4 regions of the Streptomyces sp. NBC_00663 genome follow, and region 1 is predicted to be linked to each of the others. Evidence: riboswitches for the same ligand, from Rfam matches in the RefSeq annotation. Region 1 holds a riboswitch; each other region holds the start of a gene.
What was found. A riboswitch is a leader RNA that binds a small molecule or an ion and turns the genes downstream of it on or off. The one in region 1 is predicted to bind cyclic di-AMP.

Region 1 (4,755 bases):
GTCGGACTGCTCGTCGTACGTGTCCTGCCCCAGGCCGTCGTGGTAGAAGCGCAGGTCGAGCGGCTGGGCCTCCGGCGAGTACAGCCATACGGTGGCCTCGGCGGCGTCTCCCGCGGCTCCGCGTACGTCCAGCTGGGCCGGGTGGCGCTGCCAGAAGTCCCGTAGGCCGAAGGAGAGTCCGCCGCTCGCGCCGCCGACGTAACCGAAGCCTCCGGCGCGGCGGCCGGCCGCGGCGTGGATCCAGCCGTAGCCGGCCTTGGTGCGTTTACGGACGCTGTAGCCGTCGGCGTTGGGCTGGGTGAGGGTGTAGTCGCCCCAGGTGGGGATGTAGGCGAGGCGACTGGCGACTCGGGTGTCCCAGGTCGAGGTGTCGGGCAGCCGCTCACCGGCGGTCTGGGCCGCGCGGACCGCCGCCCCGGGGTCGCGGCGCAGCCCGGTGATGCCCTGGACGGCCTCGCTGAACAGGCCGCCGTCGGAGTCGGCGAACCGCACATGGCGGTCGTAGGGCTGATCGCTCAGCGGCACGGTGAAGCGCACGCCGAGACCGCGCAGGAAGTCGCCCTCGTCGGAGCCGGGCGTCTGCTCGCCGTCCCAGACGAAGGTGTGGACGAGCCGGAAGGACTCGGCTCCCGCGAAGAAGGCGAACCGCAGGACGAACGGCAGCCAGTCGCGGCCGCCGTGCCGGTGCCGGCCCTCGACCCGGACGACGGCCCGGACCGGTCCGTCCTGCTCCACCTCGACCTTCTCGATCCGGCCCAGGAAGCGCGCGACGTCCGCCCCGTCCCGTACGGACTCCTGCCGCAGCGCGACCAGCTTTCCGTCCCGGGCGATCTCGGCCGAGCCCCGCCGCACGCTCCGTACGACGGTGTCGGACCCCTTCGCGCCGAACACGGCCGTGATCACACCGGTCGACACCTCCACGCGGCCCGCGGAGCGGGTGACCGTGACCTTCCGTTCCGGCGCGGCCGGGGTGCCCGCCGCCAGCTTGTAGGCGGAGGCCTTCGGCGCGCCGGGCGCGAGGGCGTGGGCCGTCCACTTCACCGAGCCGTCGGGCCAGTAGCCGGTGACCCAGCTCTGGACGGGAACGTCGTCACCGGCGGCGGTCGTCAGCCGGAACGGCTGCTCCGGCCGGTACGCCCCGCGCGCCCAGGGCACGCCCCAGGTGGCACCGGCGTGGACGTCGGGGGCCGAGCCCTCCAGCCAGCGCAGTTCGGTGTCGTCGGCGTCCGCCGCGGTGGCGGTGCGGGACAGGGCCCAGGAGAACTGGGCCGCGGCGGCCGCGGCTGCGGCGCCTTTGATGACGGTGCGTCGGTCGACGCCGGGCACGGGGACCTCCGGATGCGGGTGCGGATGCGGACGCGGATGTGCGTAGAAAGCGCTTGCATCGCTTCGGAGATCACTGTGGTCCCACCCTCCCCTCCCTGTCGACGGTTTGGACAGCCGCGCCACAAGACCGCAATGAAGCGATCATGAAACGGCAAGACCCAACACCGAAGGCCGGACCCGGGGATCGGGGTCCGGCCTTCGGTGGCATCGGGGGGAGCGTCAGCCGACGGCGACACCCTTCGAGCGGAGGTACGCGACCGGGTCCACGTCCGAGCCGTAGTCCGGCGTGGTGCGGATCTCGAAGTGGAGGTGCGGTCCGGTGACGTTGCCGGTGGCGCCGGAGAGGCCGATCTGCTGGCCCTCGGTGACGGTCTGTCCGGACGAGACCGAGAGCGCGGACAGGTGGGCGTACTGCGCGTAGTAGCCGTCGGCCAGCTTGATGACGACCTGGTTGCCGTACGCGCCGCCCCAGCCGGCGGAGACGACGGTGCCCGCGGCCACGGCCTTCAGCGAGGTGCCGGTCGGGACGACGAAGTCGGTGCCCGTGTGGTAGCCGCTGGACCACATGCTGCCCGCCGTGTGGTAGGCGGTGCCGACGGTGGCGCCGACCACGGGGAGGGTGTAGCCGCTGGAGCCGGCGGTGCTGGTCGACTCGCTGCTCCGGGTGGCCGTCGTCGTGTCCGAGGAGGACGAGGACTTCTCGGCACTCGTGGACTTGTCGGAGCTCGCGGACTTCTCCGCGCTCGCCGACTTGTCCGTGCTCGCCGCCGCCTTCTTGCCCAGCGTGAGCTTCAGGCCCGGGTGGATGAGCGACGGGTCGGACCCGACGGCCTCGCGGTTGTCCGAGTACAGCTTCTTCCAGCCGCCGGTGACGTTCTGCTCGTCGGCGATCTTCGAGAGGTAGTCGCCCGCCCGCACCGAATAGGTGCGCACGGTCGCGGTGTTCGCGGCACCCTTCTTCTGCGCGGCCTTCTCGGTGGCCGTCTTCTCGACCACCGGAAGGGACTGGGCGGCCTTTTCCGAAACCGACTGCGAGACGGACTGCGGGGTGGCCGCGTGGGCGCCGGCGGCACCCATCAGAGGCAGGGCGAGTGCGGCGCCACCGGTACCGGCGACGGCGATCGAGCGGGTGAGGCGCTGGGACCTCGGGCGGCGGTGCTTACCCTTCGCGGGCATGGCGAATTCCTCTCCGGCGCCTACGAGGTGAGCTGTCGGGTGCGGACTGGAGATGCCCGGACGCACCGAGGTGCGCCTTAACCCCAAGCCTGTTCCGGAAGACCGGCCCAGGCATTCGTACCTGTGGGTCCCCCGCTCCTGCCGTTCACGGGTGAGTTGCGCGGATTCCGGGCGGCGGCAGGATTGGGCGTCCGTCCGGATTGGTGGCGAACGTAAGCGAGGAAGACGCAAAGGGACAAGTAAGGGGTTCCAGGACGATTGCATTCCTCTTGATCCGCTGTGAATTTCCCGGTCACCCTCCGTGCATTGGTGCCACTTCCCGAAAGGCAAACCCCAGCATTTGAAGGCGCATTACGTGAACATGACGGACGACGCAGGGTCACCGATATGACGCTCCTCACGTGCCGTTTACACAGCTCCCCTTATTCCAGAGCGAGTTGGAATGAAGGCCACGGAAGACGCCAATTCGGACAGAAAGCTCAGATGCGACGCAGTCGGAGAACTGCCGCATCCAGATCGCCCCGCAATCCCACCCGCAGCCCGTGATGCTGCAATACGGCACCTCTGAGAATTTCGCCCGTTTCACGGCATTCATACGACGCCGTCGGGTCGAGGCCCCGCAGGCGCAGCGCCGGGACGGGTTCGCCGTAGTGCTGCGCCTGAAGCCAGGCGAGGACGACGGTCTCGTCCCCGAGGACGTACTGCACGGCGCTCAGTCCGCCGCTCGGGGCCCGCAGCCGGTACTGCTCGCCGCGTTGCACGAGGGGCCGGATGTCCTTGTAGAGCTCCACCCAGTCGCGGGCCTCGGCGAGCTCCTCCTCGGTCCACTGCGTGAGGTCGCCGCCGACGCCGAGCACACCGGCCATGGCGCTGACGAAGCGGAAGCGCAGCGAGCTGACCCGGCCGTTGAGCATGGCGTTCGGACTGTCGGTGACCCAGGCCGCCATCGCGCGCGCGGGGTGGAGCTGGCTGAAGCCGTGCTGGATCGAGAGCCGGTCGAGGGGGTCGGTGTTGTCGGAGGTCCACACCTGGTCCGTGCGGCTCATCACGCCGAGGTCGATCCGGCCGCCGCCACCTGAGCAGGACTCGAAGGCGACGCCGGGGTGCGCGGCCCGCAGCCGGTCCAACAGGGCGTAGAAGGCGTGCACATGGTCGACCCAGAGCCGCTGCGGGTAGGACTCGCTCGGCCAGCCCGCATCCGTGAAGCAGCGGTTGAAGTCCCACTTCACATAGTCGATCGGGGCGCTGGACAGCAGGGCGTCGAGCTGCCCCCAGAGGTACTCCTGGACGTCCTCGCGCGCGAGGTTGAGGACGAGCTGGTTGCGCAGTTCCGTCCGCTTTCGTCCCGGTTGGAACTGCACCCAGTCCGGGTGTGCCCGGTACAGGTCGCTGTCGGGGTTGACCATCTCGGGCTCGACCCAGATGCCGAACTGCATGCCGAGGGCGTGCACGGATTCGGCGAGGGGCTTCAGGCCGCCCGGGAAGCGGTCGCGGTTGACCGTCCAGTCGCCGAGTCCGGCGCGGTCGCTGGTACGGGCGCCGAACCAGCCGTCGTCGACCACGAACAACTCGACGCCGATGGCCGCGGCCCGCCGCGCGAGGGCTTCCTGCTGCTCCTCCGAGATGTCGAACTCGGTGGCCTCCCAGGAGTTGAACAGCACCGGCCGGTCCTGCTCCGCGTCCGGGATGACGTAGGCCCGCTGGTAGGCGTGCCACGCGCGACTGGCGCCGCCGAACCCGCCCTCGCTCCACAGACCGGCGAAGACGGGCGTGGTGAACGACTCGCCCGCCACGAGGCGCAGCAGCCCCGAGTCGTCGTATCCGGCACCGCCGGTGATCTGCACGCGCGCGTCGGGGAGCTGGGCCACCGCGATCCGCCAGGAGCCGGACCAGCCGAGGGCGCAGCCGTAGACCTCGCCGCGCTCCTCGGTGGCGTCGGAGTCGAGGGCGACCCAGGGCAGGTGCTGGTGGCCGGTGTGGCCGCGGCGGCTGCCGATGACCTTCTCACCGTAGGTGAGGGGGGAGCGTACGAGCCGGGACTCGGCGGCCCAGCGGCCGTGCAGCTGGGAGAGCCGCCAGTCCTCACGGTCGGGCAGGGTCCAGGTGGCGGAGTCCGCGCGGAGCAGCTCCAGGGCGTCCGCTCCCTGGTTCTCCAGGGTCGTCCAGCGCTCCACCACATCGCCGCGCATCCGGTAGTGCAGCGTAATGACGAGCCCACCGTCCCGGAACCGCAGCCGCAGCTCCTCGGCGTCG
Region 2 (4,755 bases), 2.4 Mb from region 1:
CGCTGCCGTGGCTGAGAAGCCACGGCTTGGACCCGACGTAAGCATCGCGCCCCGTAAGGGGCGCGGGGAACCGCGCGACCAGCCCCCACCGGCCCGCAGCCGAACAACCGCCCCCCGACGGAGCGCTACAGCTTCTCCACCGGCGCATACCGCAGCAGCAACCGCTTCGGCTTGGCCTCGCCGAAGTCGATCGTCGCCTCCGTGTTCGCACCCGTGCCCTTCACCGCCATGACCGTGCCGAGCCCGAACTGGTCGTGGGTGACCCGGTCTCCGACGGCGAGCGAGACGACCGGCTTGTCCGAGGCGCGGCTCGTGGCGAAGCCGGACGCGCCCCGCGCAGAGGAGCGGGAGCGGGAGGACGACAGCGAGGACGCGACACCCGAGACCGGGCCCGCGGGAGCGGCGGTGGCGCCCGTGCGCTTCCACTCCACGTGCTGCTCCGGGATCTCCGACAGGAAGCGCGAGGGCGGGTTGTACGACGGCTGCCCCCACGCGCTGCGCAGTGAGGAGCGGGTCAGATAGAGCCGTTCCCGCGCGCGCGTGATGCCGACGTACGCCAGGCGCCGCTCCTCCTCCAGTTCCTTGGTCTGGCCGAGGGAGCGCATGTGCGGGAAGACGCCGTCCTCCATACCGGTGAGGAAGACGACCGGGAACTCAAGTCCCTTGGCGGTGTGGAGAGTCATCAGGGTGATGACGCCGGAGCCGTCCTCGTCCTCGTCGGGGATCTGGTCGGAGTCGGCGACGAGCGCGACGCGCTCCAGGAAGGCGGCGAGCCCGGGGGACTCCTCGCCCTCCGCCGTCTCCTGCTCGAACTCCAGGGCCACGGCGGCGAGTTCCTGGAGGTTCTCGATCCGGGTCTCGTCCTGCGGGTCGGTGGAGGCCTGCAACTCGGCGAGATAGCCGGTGCGTTCGAGCACCGCCTCCAGGACGGTCGCCGGTCCCGCGCCGGAGTCGACGATCGTACGGAGCTCCTCCATCAGCACGTTGAACCGCTTCACGGCGTTGGTCGACCGCGCGGCCATGCCGTACGCCTCGTCGACGCGCTTGAGCGCCTGCGGGAAGCTGATCTTCTCCCGCTGCGAGAGGGCGTCGATCATCGCCTCGGCGCGCTCGCCGATGCCGCGCTTGGGGACGTTGAGGATCCGGCGCAGCGGCACCGAGTCCTCGGGGTTGGCGAGGACACGGAGGTAGGCCAGGACGTCCCGGACCTCCTTGCGCTCGTAGAAGCGGACGCCGCCGACGACCTTGTAGGGCAGGCCGACGCGGATGAAGATCTCCTCGAAGACTCGGGACTGGGCGTTGGTGCGGTAGAAGACGGCGACATCGCCGGCCTTCGCATCGCCCGCGTCCGTCAGTCGGTCTATCTCCTCGGCGACGAACTGGGCCTCGTCGTGCTCGGTGTCCGCGACGTACCCGGTGATGCGCGCGCCGGCGCCCGCGTTGGTCCACAGGTTCTTGGGGCGACGGGACTCGTTGCGCTCGATGACCGCGTTGGCGGCGGAGAGGATCGTCTGGGTGGAGCGGTAGTTCTGCTCCAGCAGGATCGTCGTCGCGGTCGGGTAGTCCTCCTCGAACTGGAGGATGTTGCGGATCGTCGCACCCCGGAAGGCGTAGATCGACTGGTCGGCGTCACCGACGACGCAGAGCTCGGCGGGCGGGACGTCGAACTCGTTGGGGGGTACGTCGACCGGGTGCTCGCTCGTCCCGACCAGTTCACGCACCAGTGCGTACTGGGCGTGGTTGGTGTCCTGGTACTCGTCGACCAGGACGTGCCGGAAGCGGCGGCGGTAGTGCTCGGAGACGTCCGGGAAGGCGCGCAGCAGGTTGACCGTCGTCATGATCAGGTCGTCGAAGTCGAGGGCGTTGGCCTCGCGCAGCCGCGACTGGTACATGGCGTAGGCCTGGGCGAGGGTCTTCTCGAAGCCGTCGGTGGCCTGGGCGGCGAAGTCCTCCTCGTCGATCAGCTCGTTCTTGAGGTTGCTGATCTTGGCGCTGAAGGACTTGGGCGGGAAGCGCTTGGGGTCGAGGTCCAGGTCACGGCAGACGAGGGCCATGAGGCGCTTGGAGTCGGCGGCGTCGTAGATCGAGAACGACGAGGTGAAGCCGAGCTTCTTGGATTCCCTCCGCAGGATCCGCACGCACGCGCTGTGGAAGGTCATGACCCACATCGCGTTGGCGCGCGGGCCGACGAGCTGCTCGACACGCTCCTTCATCTCACCGGCGGCCTTGTTGGTGAAGGTGATCGCGAGGATCTGGCCCGGGTGCACGTTGCGCTCGGCCAGCAGGTAGGCGATGCGGTGGGTGAGCACACGCGTCTTGCCGGAGCCGGCGCCGGCCACGATGAGCAGCGGGGTGTCGGAGTGGACGACGGCCGCCCGCTGGTTCTCGTTGAGCCCCTCGATCAGCGCCGCCGCGTCCAGGGCGGGGCGCGGGGCGCCGTCGCGGTAGTACCCGTCCCGGTCCGGGGGCACGTCGAACTTCCCGCCGAACAGATCGTCCGGAACGTGGTCCGGTTCCGGTCCGTGCTCGTCCTCGGGCGGCGGCGGGGGTTCCTCCTCGTGCCCCTGGGGGGCCTGGAGGTTCGCCAGGAAGCTGTCGTCAAAGAGGCCTGTCATCGCTCTCCGAGTCTAGGGCTCCCCACTGACACCCCGCCGCCGCCCCGAGAAGTCGGGCCCTCTCACCCTCCAGGACTGCTCCGTCACGTTCCGTGAGAAACCGAATGATCAGCCCCCTTGCCCACCCAAGGTCACAAAAATGTATCGGGCCTATCGGACATCAACCTTCACAGGGGCCACACCAGTTGGCTACCGTGCCGGGCAGGCCGTACGACCCCCACCGGCGAACGTCGCCGGGCCGCGCGGCCTCCGCTGAGTCCGGTGCGCCGCCATGGCAGCCGGAGCCGGGGACCCACACCGACCTTGGGGTGAATCGGCCCGACTCCCTCCCGGGAGCGGCCGTAGGGCACACCTTCCGAACCACCCGCCCGAACCCGACAGCTAACTCGGTAGGCGGAACATGGAAGGAGTCGCCTCCCTTGGCGTCGCACGCAAAGCCGCGTCCTGCGGGAACGCGCGTAGCAGGCATACGCACCCCCGCGCTCGCAACGGCCGCCCTCACCTCCGTGGCCCTGCTCTCCCAGACGGCCACCGCCGCACCCTCGACCGACGACAAGCCGAGCCTGGAGGAAGTCGAGAAGAAGGTCGACGACCTCTACCGGCAGGCGGAGTCGGCGACCGAGAAGTACAACTCGGCGAAGGAGAAGACCGCCAAGCAGCGCGCGGACGTCGACACCCTCCTCGACGACGTCGCCAAGCGCACCGAGAAGCTCAACGAGGCCCGTGAGGAGCTCGGATCCTTCGCCGCGGCCCAGTACCGCACCGGCGCCTCCGCGCCCGACACCGCGACCTTCCTGCTCGCGGACACCCCGCAGGACTACTTCGACCAGACGCAGCTGATGGGCCGCATGACGGACCGTCAGAAGGGCGCGGTCGACGACTACATCAGCGCGCAGTCCGCGACGATGAAGAAGCGCCAGGAGGCCACCAAGAGCCTTGAGACGCTCACCGAGTCGCAGGGCGACCTGAAGACCGCCAAGGCGACCGTCCAGCGCAAGCTCTCCGCCGCGCGCGAGCTGCTGTCGCAGCTGACCGCCGAGGAGAAGGCGCGGCTCGCGGCGATCGAGAAGAAGAAGCAGGAGGAGGCCGCCCGCAAGGCCGCGGAGCTGGCCGAACAGCAGAAGGCCGCCGAGCAGAAGGCGGCGGAGGAAGCGGCGGCGGCCGAGAAGGCGGGGAGCAGCTCGTCCTCGGAGACCTCCACGGACTCCTCCTACGCCACGAAGGCCGACAAGACGCTCGCCTTCGCCCGCTCCCAGATCGGCAAGCCGTACGTCTGGGGCGCCACCGGCCCCGACTCCTACGACTGCTCCGGCCTCACCCAGGCCGCCTGGAACGCCGCCGGCATCTCCCTCCCCCGCACCACCTACGACCAGGTCAACTTCGGCACCACGGTCCCCCTCGCCAACGCCCAGCCCGGCGACCTCGTCTTCTTCTACGACGATGTCAGCCCCGTCGGCATCTACATCGGCAACGGCATGATGATCCACGCGCCGAAGCCGGGGGCGTACGTCCGCGAGGAGTCGATCTACTACGACGGCGAGTCGGCGATCCACAGTGTGGTCCGCCCGGCCTGACGCAGGTCAGTGACCTCCGCGGTTCTCTACGCAGGGCCCCGCCCCGGGCTGGGGCTCGGCGTAGACACCGTGCACCTCGGTGGTCAGCTCGTCCTTCGTCACCCGCCCCGACACGCACGCGAGGCCGGTGTAGACGGCGTAGAACCCGTTCCCGACGAAGACCCCGTGTTCCGGTCCGCAGCCGAGGCGCTGGAGCGCCGCCTCGACGCGCTCGTCCCCGTAGACCCCGTACGCCCCCGCCCCGCCTGCCGCCCGGACCTTCTCCAGCTCCTTGCGGATGAGCCCGGCCGAGGCCAGTCCACTGGCCTCGCGTTCGGCGCTGAGGGACGCCTGCATGCGGTACGCGTGGTTGTCGGCGTAGTTGGGGGGCTGGTCTCCGGCTCCCTCGCCCCGTGAGGCGGTCGCGCTCGGCACGGGTGAGGAGGACGCGGGCGGGGGCGTCTCGGCGGCCTGGGCGCACTTGGGCGGGGGCGGGTAGGAGGGCGTGGGCGTCGGTGCGCCCACGGACTGCTCCCCGGCTCGTTCGCTTCCACAGGCGGCCAGGGCGAGCACCGCGAGGGAGGCGA
Region 3 (4,755 bases), 6.9 Mb from region 1:
TCCAGGCTGATGAAGTCCCGGTACGTCGGCGGCAGCACCCCGCGATAGGCGTGCCACCAGTGGTGGCGTCCGGTCCCGCCCTCGTCGGAGCCCGCCAACACCAGCAGCAACTCGCGCAGTTGGCTGTCGTGCACCTCGTAGGCGTCCAGGAGTAACCGCACATCGGCCGGTTTCACGCCGCTCGCGCCGGTCTCGATCCGGCTCACCTTGGACTGGTGCCAGCCCACCAGCCGGGCCGCCTCACCACTGGTGAGCCCCGCACCGGTGCGCAACGCACGCAGTTCGGCGCCCAGTTTCCGGCGGCGTACCGCGGGACCGTGCTGCATGGGCTACTCCTTACTCCTTCCGGGCCGCCCAAATACGGTCTTCCGTCGGAGAGTTCACCGCTTCGAGCGACAGATATATGCATATCTTGGTGGATCGGCACCGTGACCGGCCTGGTAATGGCAGTCTGGCGAAGAAGCACCAGTCCGGGACCGTACTCGAACCATCCGCTCCGTGTCGGACTGCGGTCCCGTGGGAAAGGGACGACCTCGCCATGGCAGACCATCTGGAAGCATCCGTCACTCTGCCGAGCGATCCCGCCTCGGTCTCCGCGGCCCGCGCCTACGTCCTGAGCACCCTGGCGGAATGGGGGCTGCCGGCGGACACGGAAGCGGCGGAGACGATCCGGCTGATCGTCTCCGAACTAGCCACCAACGCCGTACAGCACACTTTCGGGCAGTCACCCACCTTCACGGTGGACCTCCACCTCGACCGTGACGAACACCTGCGCATCGGGGTCACCGACAGCCACCCCCGCTTCCCGAAGCGGCTGCCGGCCGCCGTCCAGCAGGACAACGGCCGCGGCATGGTGATCATCCGCTGGCTCACCGCGGAATACGGCGGCAAGCTCAGAGTCAGGCCGACCCGCGAGGGCGGCAAGACCGTCTCCATCGAACTCCCGTGGACGGTACCGGCGGAGCCGGTGTCGGCGGCGGGACAGCAAGAACCCTAGACACCCCCCTGCTTGGCGCGGCCGAAGGCGCCGCGGAGCAGTGCCCGGAACGCGTCCGCCGCAGGGGCCGGCCCGCCGGCCCGGTGGGCGACCGAGATCGTACGGCGCAGTTCTCCCGTCCCCAGCGGCCGCATCCCCACCGGAGTGACCGCCGTCCGCGCCACCATCTCCGGGACCACCGCGACCCCGAGCCCCGCACTGACCAGCGCGCACACCAGGGCGTACACCGGAGTCGCCACCAGGACGGACGGCGTGGCCCCGGCCCGGGCGAGGAGCGCCTCCACGCCGCGCCGGGCGGGATGGTCCGGCGCCATGCTGATCAGCGGCTGCCCGGCGAGTGCGCTGAGAGGCAGCCGCGAGGTGTCGCTCGTGAGGACGTGCCCCGGAGCGGTCACCAGCACCAGCTCCTCCACCAGGACCGGTTCCGTGCTGACGGACGCGGGGAGCTGCACCGGGTCCGCGGGTTCGTAGGAGTGCGTCAGCGCCAGGTCCACGTCACCGGCGGCCACCGCCTCCACCCCGGCCGGCGGTTCGAGGTGGGCGACCGTCAGCTCCACGTCCGGATGCGCCCGGCGGAACGCGCTCAGCACGGACGGCAGCAGATGGATCCCCGCGGTCTGGAAGGTGCCGAGCCGCAGTGTGCCGCCGGACAGCCCGGTCAGCCGGGCCAGTTCGTGCCGGGCCTGCTCCAGTTCGTCCAGCACCCGGCGCGCCCGCGCCGCGAGCAGTTCACCGGCGCCGGTGAGCCGCGCGCCGCGGTGATGCCGTACGAGAAGCGCCGTGCCCGCCTCCCGCTCCAGCTTGGCCAGCTGCTGCGAGAGCGCGGGGGTGGTGTACCCGAGGCGCTCGGCGGCCCGGGTGATCGAGCCGGCCTCGGCGACCGCGACCAGGGCGGCGAGGCGGTTCGGGTCGTGCATGCCGGTCTCCGGATCCTGGGCCGAGCCTAAAGGGATGCTTAAGGCAGACCAAGAATATTCGACATACCTGCTGAAGGCTCCCGCACGGCACGCTGAACGGCATGGACGGACAACTCATCGCCTTCACCGGGGTCGCCGCCGGCATGGTCGCCATGCCGGGCGCCGACTTCACCGTCGTCGTACGCAATGCCCTGGTCTCCCGCCGGGCCGGTGTCGCGAGTGCCCTCGGCGTCGCGGGCGGGCTGCTGCTGCACACGGCGCTCGCGGTGGCCGGGGTCGCCGCGGTCCTGGCGGCCGTCCCGGCGCTGTTCAGCGCCCTCCAACTCCTGGGCGGTGCCTATGTGCTGTACCTGGGTGTACGGACGCTGCGCTCACTGAGCCGTCCGTACAGCGCGGTCGAGGAGTCCGGGGGCGGCGCCGTACGGCCGGTACGGCAGGGGTTCGTCACCAACGCCCTGAATCCGAAGGCGCCCATCACCTTCCTGAGTCTGTTGCCGCAGTTCGTGCCGGCGGGCGAGCCCGCGTTGCCCCGGACGCTGCTGCTGGCGCTGATCGTGGTCGTGCTCGCCCTGGTGTGGTTCCCGGCGGTGGCGCTGCTGGTGGACCGGCTGGGCCGATGGCTGCGGCGCCCGCGGGCCGCGCGGCTCGTCGCGGGGGTCACCGGGGCCGCGCTGACCGTTCTGGGCGCGGTCCTGCTGCTGGAAGGGCTGTCGGCTCTCGGCTGAGAGGACCCGCGGGGGTGACGGCTGGTCAGGTCGCCGCCACCCCCGCGGGAGAGTCACCGGCCCGCTCGGGGGGCTATTTGACCCGGCCGTACCAGACGCTGCTCGACCAGATCTTCTCGAGCTTCACGACCTCCCCGCTCTTCGGGGAGTGCCAGATCTTTCCCTTCCCGGCGTAGATGCCGACGTGGTACACGTTCGACCCCGAGTGGAAGAACACGAGGTCCCCGGCTTTGCGACTGCCGGAGGAGATGTGGCGGGTCTTGTTGTACTGCTGGGCCGCTGTGCGGGGCAGGCTTTTGCCCGCCTTCTTGTACGAGTACAGCGTGAGCCCTGAGCAGTCGAACCTGTGCGGTCCCGTGGCGCCCCACTTGTAGGGGGAGCCCTTCTTGGAAGCCGCCACCTGAAGTGCCTTGGTCGCCGGTGTCGCGGCCTCCGCGTCGGACGCGACGCCCGGGACCACGATGGAGCCGCCCACTGCGGCGATGGTGAGGGCCGAGGCCGTACCGGCTCGGGCCATCAGCGACGGGACACGATTGAGCGCAGACATGCGCAACCCTTCGTCAGCCGCCTGTGAAGGATGACCTGTCGGATTCGGGCTGGCGAAGTTGCCCGGCCGCGTTGTCGCGGCTTCACCCCAAGGGCTGCTCGGACCGGCATCTCCGAAGAGAGCGACCGTCCCGGCGACCCGTCTTGCCTGGGTCCTCCACTCCTGCCGATCCACTCCTGTCGACCGGTCATCCGGGCGGCGGCAGGACTCGGCGTCCGCCCGGACCGCCCCGCCGCTGCGGCGGGGGCTTGTCGTCAGTCAGGGATCTTCACGTACTCAATGCCGAAAAACCCAATGGAATCGGGGATTTGTGTTGTTACTCACCACTCACCCGTTCGGGTGGACACTCCTCTGTTCGAGCGACCGTCGAGGGGTCCGAGGAGCCTCGGACCAGCGACGGAACAACCCATTCCGGCCCCGGGCTACGCGCGTTGCGCAAGCCTGACGGGCCCGCAGAACCACTGATGGCTACGCCATATGGGGGTACGTCTTTTGGTCCGTTTGAAGGCCGGTCCGGACGGCTCGTGTCGCGACGGGCGGTCCGGAACGGGTGCCGGTGCGTCAACTGTCGGAGTGCGGCGGCACCGTGACCCGCGCCGTGCGCCGCTCACCGTCCAGGACGCGCAGCGCCCGTGTCAGCGTTTCCGCGTGCAACTCGGCCTCCCCCCGCTGATGCATCGTCGCCAGCGCGTCGCGCAGCTCGGCCGCCTTGGCGACCAGCGCCTGGGCGGCCCGCAGCCCGCGGTAGGTGTCACCGGGGTGCGCGGGGTTGATCCGGCCGAGCAGGTCGACCACGTCGAGGTAACGGTCGATCAACTCGCCCTCGGCGCGGGTCAGCGCGGGCAGCGGAGGCAGTTCGGGCGGCAGCATCGCCCGCTCACCGGGCGTCGGACGCGGGGCGCGGCGCCTTGCGGCTGGGGATGATCCGGTCCACCAGGCCGTATTCCAGGGCCTCTTGGGCGGTGAGGATCTTGTTCCGCTCGATGTCCTCCGTGACTTGCTCACGGGTCCGCCCGGTGTGCCGTACGAGCATCTCCTCCAGGCGGTCGCGGATCCGCCCCAACTCCGTTGCCTGGATGGCCAGATCGCTGGCCTGGCCCTCCACCGGCTCGGACAGAGAGGGCTGGTGGATCACCATCCGCGCGCCCGGCAGCGTGGACCGCTTGCCCGCGGCGCCCGCCGCCAGCAGCACGGCCGCGGACGAGCCTGCCTGCCCCAGGCAGATCGTCTCCACGTCACAGGAGACGTACCGCATGGTGTCGTAGATCGCCGACATGGCGCCGAAGTCGCCGCCGGGGGAGTTGATGTACAGCGAGATGTCCCGGTCGGGGTCCTGGTACTCGAGGTGCATGAACTGCGCCATCACGTCGTTGGCCGAGGTGGCGTCGACCTGGGTGCCGAGGAAGACGATCCGCTCCTCCAGCAGCTTCGAGTACGGGTCCATCGTCTTGCTGCCGAAGCTGGTGCGCTCGGTGAACTCGGGCAGGACGTGGCGGGCGGTCGGTCGGGTCATGGTGGGTCCCCTCCTTCTGCGTCTGTAAAAAATGTACAGGACGTACGTGACGTTAT
Region 4 (4,755 bases), 2.6 Mb from region 1:
GACGGGGTCGAGGTGGTCAACTGGCTGGCGGCGCAGCCCTGGTGCGACGGCCGGGTGGGCATGTTCGGCATCTCCTGGGGCGGTTTCAACTCCCTCCAGATCGCGGCCCTCGCGCCCGAGCCGCTCAAGGCGGTCGTCACGGTCTGCTCCACGGACGACCGCTATGACAACGACGTGCACTACATGGGAGGTTCCGTCCTCGCCGTCGACATGCACGCCTGGGCCGCCACCATGCTGGCCTTCGTCTCCCGGCCGCCCGACCCGCAGTACGCGGGCCCGGCCTGGCGGGACCTGTGGCTCGAACGCCTGGAGCATGTCGACCCGTTCATCCACACCTGGCTGAACCACCAGACCCGCGACGCCTACTGGCGGCACGGCAGCGTCTGCGAGGACTACGGCGCGATCGACGCGGCGGTCCTGGCGGTGGGCGGCTGGCACGACCCGTACCGCGACACGGTGCTGAGGCTCGTCGAGCAGCTGCCGCCGGACCGGGTACGCGGGCTCATCGGCCCCTGGTCCCACCAGTACCCGGACCGCGGGCTGCCGCCGGGCCCGGCGATCGGCTTTCTCCAGGAGACCCTGCGCTGGTGGGACCAGCACCTGAAGGGCGTCGACACCGGCGTCATGCGCGAACCCCTCCTGCGGGCCTACGTCAGCGACTCCCACCGCCCCGCCACGGTGTACGACACCCTCCCCGGCCGCTGGGTCGGCGAGCCGGCCTGGCCCTCCCCGCACGTCACGACCATCTCGTACGGCCTCCAGGGCGCCCCCGTCCTCGTCCGCTCCCCGCAGCACACGGGGGTGGACGCCGGGCGCTTCTTCCCGTTCGGGAACGACGCCGACCTGCCGCCCGACCAGCGGGAGGAGGACGCCCGCTCGGCCTGTTTCGAGTTCGCGGTGGGCGAGGAGACCTGGGTGCTGGGGCGGCCCCGGGTGCGGTTGCGGGTGACGTGCGAGGTGCCGCGCGGGCAGGTGATCGCACGGTTGTGCGATGTGGCGCCGGACGGTGCGTCGACGCTGGTCACCCGGGGCGTGCTGAACCTGTCGGCACGGCACGGGCGGGACCGGGCGGTGCCGTGGGAGCCGGGGGCGACCGGGGAGGTCGTCTTCGACCTGAACGGCATCGGGCATGTCTTCCCGCCGGGCCATCGCATCCGGCTCGCGGTCTCCTCCGCGTACTGGCCCTGGATCTGGCCGCAGCCCGAGTCGGAGGCCGGGTTCACGCTGGACCCGGCGGGCAGCTTCCTGGAACTGCCGGTGCGTTCGCGGGAGTTGGACGGCGACATCGCATTCGGGGAGCCCGAGCAGTCGGAACCACTGGGCGTGAACCACCCGGCCACTCTCGACGAACCCCGCCCCGAGCGGCTCGTCGTCCGGGACGTCGCCACGGGCGAGTGGCGACTCGAGGTCGACCCCCGCTACGGCGGCACCCGCGTCTACCCCGACGGGCTGGAGTTCACCGAGGACGCGTTGGAGACGTACTCGGTCAACGAGACCGACCCCCTGTCGGCCCGCGCCCGCTCGGACTGGTCGATCCGGCTGCACCGGCCGGAGCTGGGCTGGGACACGACCGTCCGGACCCGCTCGGAGATCACCTGTGAGTCGGCTGTGTTCCTGACCTCCAACGAGGTGATCTGCACGGAGGGTGGCGAGGTGGTCTTCCACCGGACCTGGGAGAAGCGGATTCCACGAACGGCCGGTTAACTGCGAGTTGGGCCGCATTGCCCGATTTGCCACTCTTGCGCTTGACGGTGAGTTGGCTCACTTCACCCTGTCCGAAAACCCCGGAATTCCGGGCCTCACAATCCACGCACCAAGGTCAACAGGTGCCATCTGTGAATCCGGTACTTGTTTCGGACATGTGCAGTCGCATACGTTCCCGGCCCGGGTGGACGCCGAATCCTGCCGCCACCCGTAGATCGCTCACACAGAGAACTTCACGGCAGGAGCGGGGGACCCAGGTAAGTCGCCGGACCGGGCGTCTTCGGACATACCGGTACGGCTTGGGGTGAAGTCATGCCTTCTTCGGCATGGCCGGGCAGCTCCCGCCCGAACCCGACAGCTCACCTCGCAGGCGACGGAGAGGAACTTCGTCATGCGTCTGTCCCGCAAGCTCGCCGTCACCGGTGCCGCCATCGCCGCGCTCGCCTTCCCCGTCGTCGGCGCGACCACCGCGTCCGCGGCCACCACGACCACGGTCACCGCCACCTCGCTCGGCTACTCCGACAGCCTCGACGGCTGGATCCGCGCCTCGCTCCAGGTCATGGCCCAGAACGGGATCCCCGGCTCCTACGACGGCATCTACCGCAACGTCATCCGTGAGTCCTCGGGCAACCCGTACGCCATCAACAACTGGGACTCCAACGCGATCGCGGGCACGCCCTCCAAGGGCCTGCTCCAGGTGATCGACCCGACCTTCAACGCGTACCACGTGGCCGGCACCTCGTGGAACTCCTACGACCCGGTCGCGAACATCACCGCGGCCTGCAACTACGCGGCCGCGGTGTACGGCTCGATCGACAACGTGTACGGCGCGTACTAAGAGCCGCTGAAGAGTCTTTCGAGGACGACGGCGACGCCGTCGTCCTCGTTCGACAGGGTCACCTCGTCTGCCACGGCCTTGAGTTCGGGGTGGGCGTTGGCCATCGCGACGCCGTGGGCCGCCCAGTCGAACATGGGGATGTCGTTGGGCATGTCGCCGAAGGCGAGGGTGTCCCGCGGGCCGAGGCCGAGGTACTCGGCGGCCAGTGCGAGGCCCGTCGCCTTGGTGATGCCGCATGGCTGGAGTTCGACGGTGCCGGGGCCGGACATCGTCACCGTCGCGAGGGAACCGACGACTCCGCGCGCGGTCGCCGCCAACTCGTCGTCGGACAGGGCGGGGTGGCGCAGCAGCACCTTGCTGATCGGCTCGCACCACAGGTCGTCGCGGCGGCCCACCCGCACGGCGGGCAGGGTCGGGTGCGGCATCAGATACCCGGGCTCGATGAGCGTGAGGCCGTCCACACCGTCCTGGTCGACGGCCGCGTAGACCTGGCCGACCTCTGCTTCGATCTTGCCGAGCGCGGTCTCGGCCAACTCCCGGTCCAGGGTGACCGACCACAGCAGACGGTCCGCGCCCGCGTCGTAGACCTGCGCACCCTGCCCGCACACCGCGAGCCCGGTGCTGCCGAGGTCGTCGAGGAGCGGCCGCACTCTCGGGGCCGGCCGGCCGGTCACCACCAGATGCCGGGCCCCGGCCGCCGCCACGCGCGCGAGAGCGGCGAGCGAGCGGTCGGAGAGCGTGTCGTCGCCCCGGAGCAGGGTTCCGTCCAGGTCAGTGGCGACGAGTGAATATGCGGTGGGTGCGGCCATGATCAGAGAATACGGATGGAATCCCCCGCCGACTCGACGCGAACCGGACGGCCGCACCTTTCACATCCGTTGACGTCCGCTCCGGTTGGCGCTCACGTCGAATCCCGCAGCACGACATGGGAGTTGGGTCCTCGAAGGGCCGGCCGCGGTTCCGGCGAGTCCGGGGCGCGGTCGGCATGACTCTGTGAGCGTGCACAGAACAGAAGCGTTTCACCCCTTGTCAATGGAGAGTGTGTCGGGTTACCTACTTGTTGCTCGCGGGTGTCGCCCCACTCCGAAATATGTGCACGCTCACAGACACCGGGGCATTCTCTTGCCGATCCCCGGGGGCCCACCCATGCCGCACGACGCTCGGGGTGGTGGCGACCCGCCGGACCCGACGGCGGCCGGGCCGCCGTACCGGCAGGTGCGGTCGAGGTGTTCCGCGAGCCGCGCTGACACCTCTGTTCTTGTGCTGTGAAAGGACTCTGACATGCGTAGACGCAGTGTGCTCACCGCTGCGGGAGCCGCCGCGCTGGCCGTCCCCGTGCTGGGCGCGGTGCCGGCTGCGGCATCAACAGGCGGGCGCCGCCTGGAGATCCGGGCCATGGACATCTCCTCGCTGCCCAAGAACGAGGACCACGGCGCCGTGTACCGCACCGCCGACGGCCACCGCGAGGACCCGGTCCGGCTGCTCGCCCGCTCGGGGATCAGCCACGCCCGGCTGAAGGTGTGGGTCGACCCGGTCGACGGCTACAACACCAAGGCGCACATCCTCCCCCTCGCCCGCCGGCTGAGGCGGGCCGGCATCGGCATCTGGGTCGACTTCCACTACTCGGACACCTGGGCCGACCCGGCGCACCAGACCAAGCCGGCGGCGTGGGCGGGCCTGGACGTGACGGGCCTGTCCCGTGCGGTGTACGACCACACGGCCGATGTACTGGGCGCGCTGCGGCGCCAGGGCACCCCGGCCGCGTTCGTCCAGGTCGGCAATGAGATCAACGGCGGCATGCTGTGGCCCGAGGGCAAGAACTGGGGCAGTGACGGCGGGGGTTGGGGCAATCTCCTCCTGCTGCTGAAGGCCGGGCTGAGCGCCGCCCGGGACACCCAGCCCCGGGTGCGCACGATGCTGCACATCGCCGCGGGCGGTGACAACGGCACGTCTCGCTGGTGGTTCGACAACGCGGTCGCCGACGGGCTCGACTTCGACATCATCGCCCAGTCGTATTACCCCTTCTGGCACGGCGGGCTGGACGCGGCCGCCGCCAACTTCGCGGACATCACCGCCCGTTACGGCAAGCCGGTGGTCATCGCCGAGACCGCGTACCCGTTCACGCTGAGCAGCGAGGACGACGTCAACGACATCCTCAACAGCCCCGCGCAGCTCACCCCGGGCTTCCCCGCCACCCCCGAGGGCCAGGCCGC

Region 2: linked by a shared signal. The riboswitch ahead of OG866_RS17055 (C40 family peptidase) and the one ahead of OG866_RS06490 (M23 family metallopeptidase) in region 1 are both predicted to bind cyclic di-AMP.
Region 3: linked by a shared signal. The riboswitch ahead of OG866_RS37560 (C40 family peptidase) and the one ahead of OG866_RS06490 (M23 family metallopeptidase) in region 1 are both predicted to bind cyclic di-AMP.
Region 4: linked by a shared signal. The riboswitch ahead of OG866_RS18125 (transglycosylase SLT domain-containing protein) and the one ahead of OG866_RS06490 (M23 family metallopeptidase) in region 1 are both predicted to bind cyclic di-AMP.

What each region holds. Positions count from the first base shown of each region.
Region 1 is NZ_CP109027.1:1,418,079-1,422,833, forward strand. It holds gene OG866_RS06485 (exo-rhamnogalacturonan lyase family protein) at 1-1,326, opposite strand, end outside; gene OG866_RS06490 (M23 family metallopeptidase) at 1,546-2,502, opposite strand; cyclic di-AMP (ydaO/yuaA leader) riboswitch at 2,505-2,675, opposite strand; gene OG866_RS06495 (alpha-galactosidase) at 2,982-4,755, opposite strand, start outside.
Region 2 is NZ_CP109027.1:3,779,064-3,783,818, forward strand. It holds gene OG866_RS17045 (M23 family metallopeptidase) at 1-41, shown strand, start outside; gene pcrA (DNA helicase PcrA) at 126-2,615, opposite strand; cyclic di-AMP (ydaO/yuaA leader) riboswitch at 2,856-3,026, shown strand; gene OG866_RS17055 (C40 family peptidase) at 3,035-4,189, shown strand; gene OG866_RS17060 (hypothetical protein) at 4,196-4,755, opposite strand, start outside.
Region 3 is NZ_CP109027.1:8,269,848-8,274,602, forward strand. It holds gene OG866_RS37540 (helix-turn-helix domain-containing protein) at 1-326, opposite strand, end outside; gene OG866_RS37545 (ATP-binding protein) at 539-997, shown strand; gene OG866_RS37550 (LysR family transcriptional regulator) at 994-1,914, opposite strand; gene OG866_RS37555 (LysE family translocator) at 2,016-2,639, shown strand; gene OG866_RS37560 (C40 family peptidase) at 2,713-3,186, opposite strand; cyclic di-AMP (ydaO/yuaA leader) riboswitch at 3,190-3,397, opposite strand; gene OG866_RS37565 (hypothetical protein) at 3,748-4,056, opposite strand; gene OG866_RS37570 (ATP-dependent Clp protease proteolytic subunit) at 4,064-4,699, opposite strand.
Region 4 is NZ_CP109027.1:3,997,515-4,002,269, forward strand. It holds gene OG866_RS18120 (CocE/NonD family hydrolase) at 1-1,704, shown strand, start outside; cyclic di-AMP (ydaO/yuaA leader) riboswitch at 1,911-2,092, shown strand; gene OG866_RS18125 (transglycosylase SLT domain-containing protein) at 2,096-2,542, shown strand; gene OG866_RS18130 (HAD family hydrolase) at 2,539-3,351, opposite strand; gene OG866_RS18135 (glycoside hydrolase family 53 protein) at 3,824-4,755, shown strand, end outside.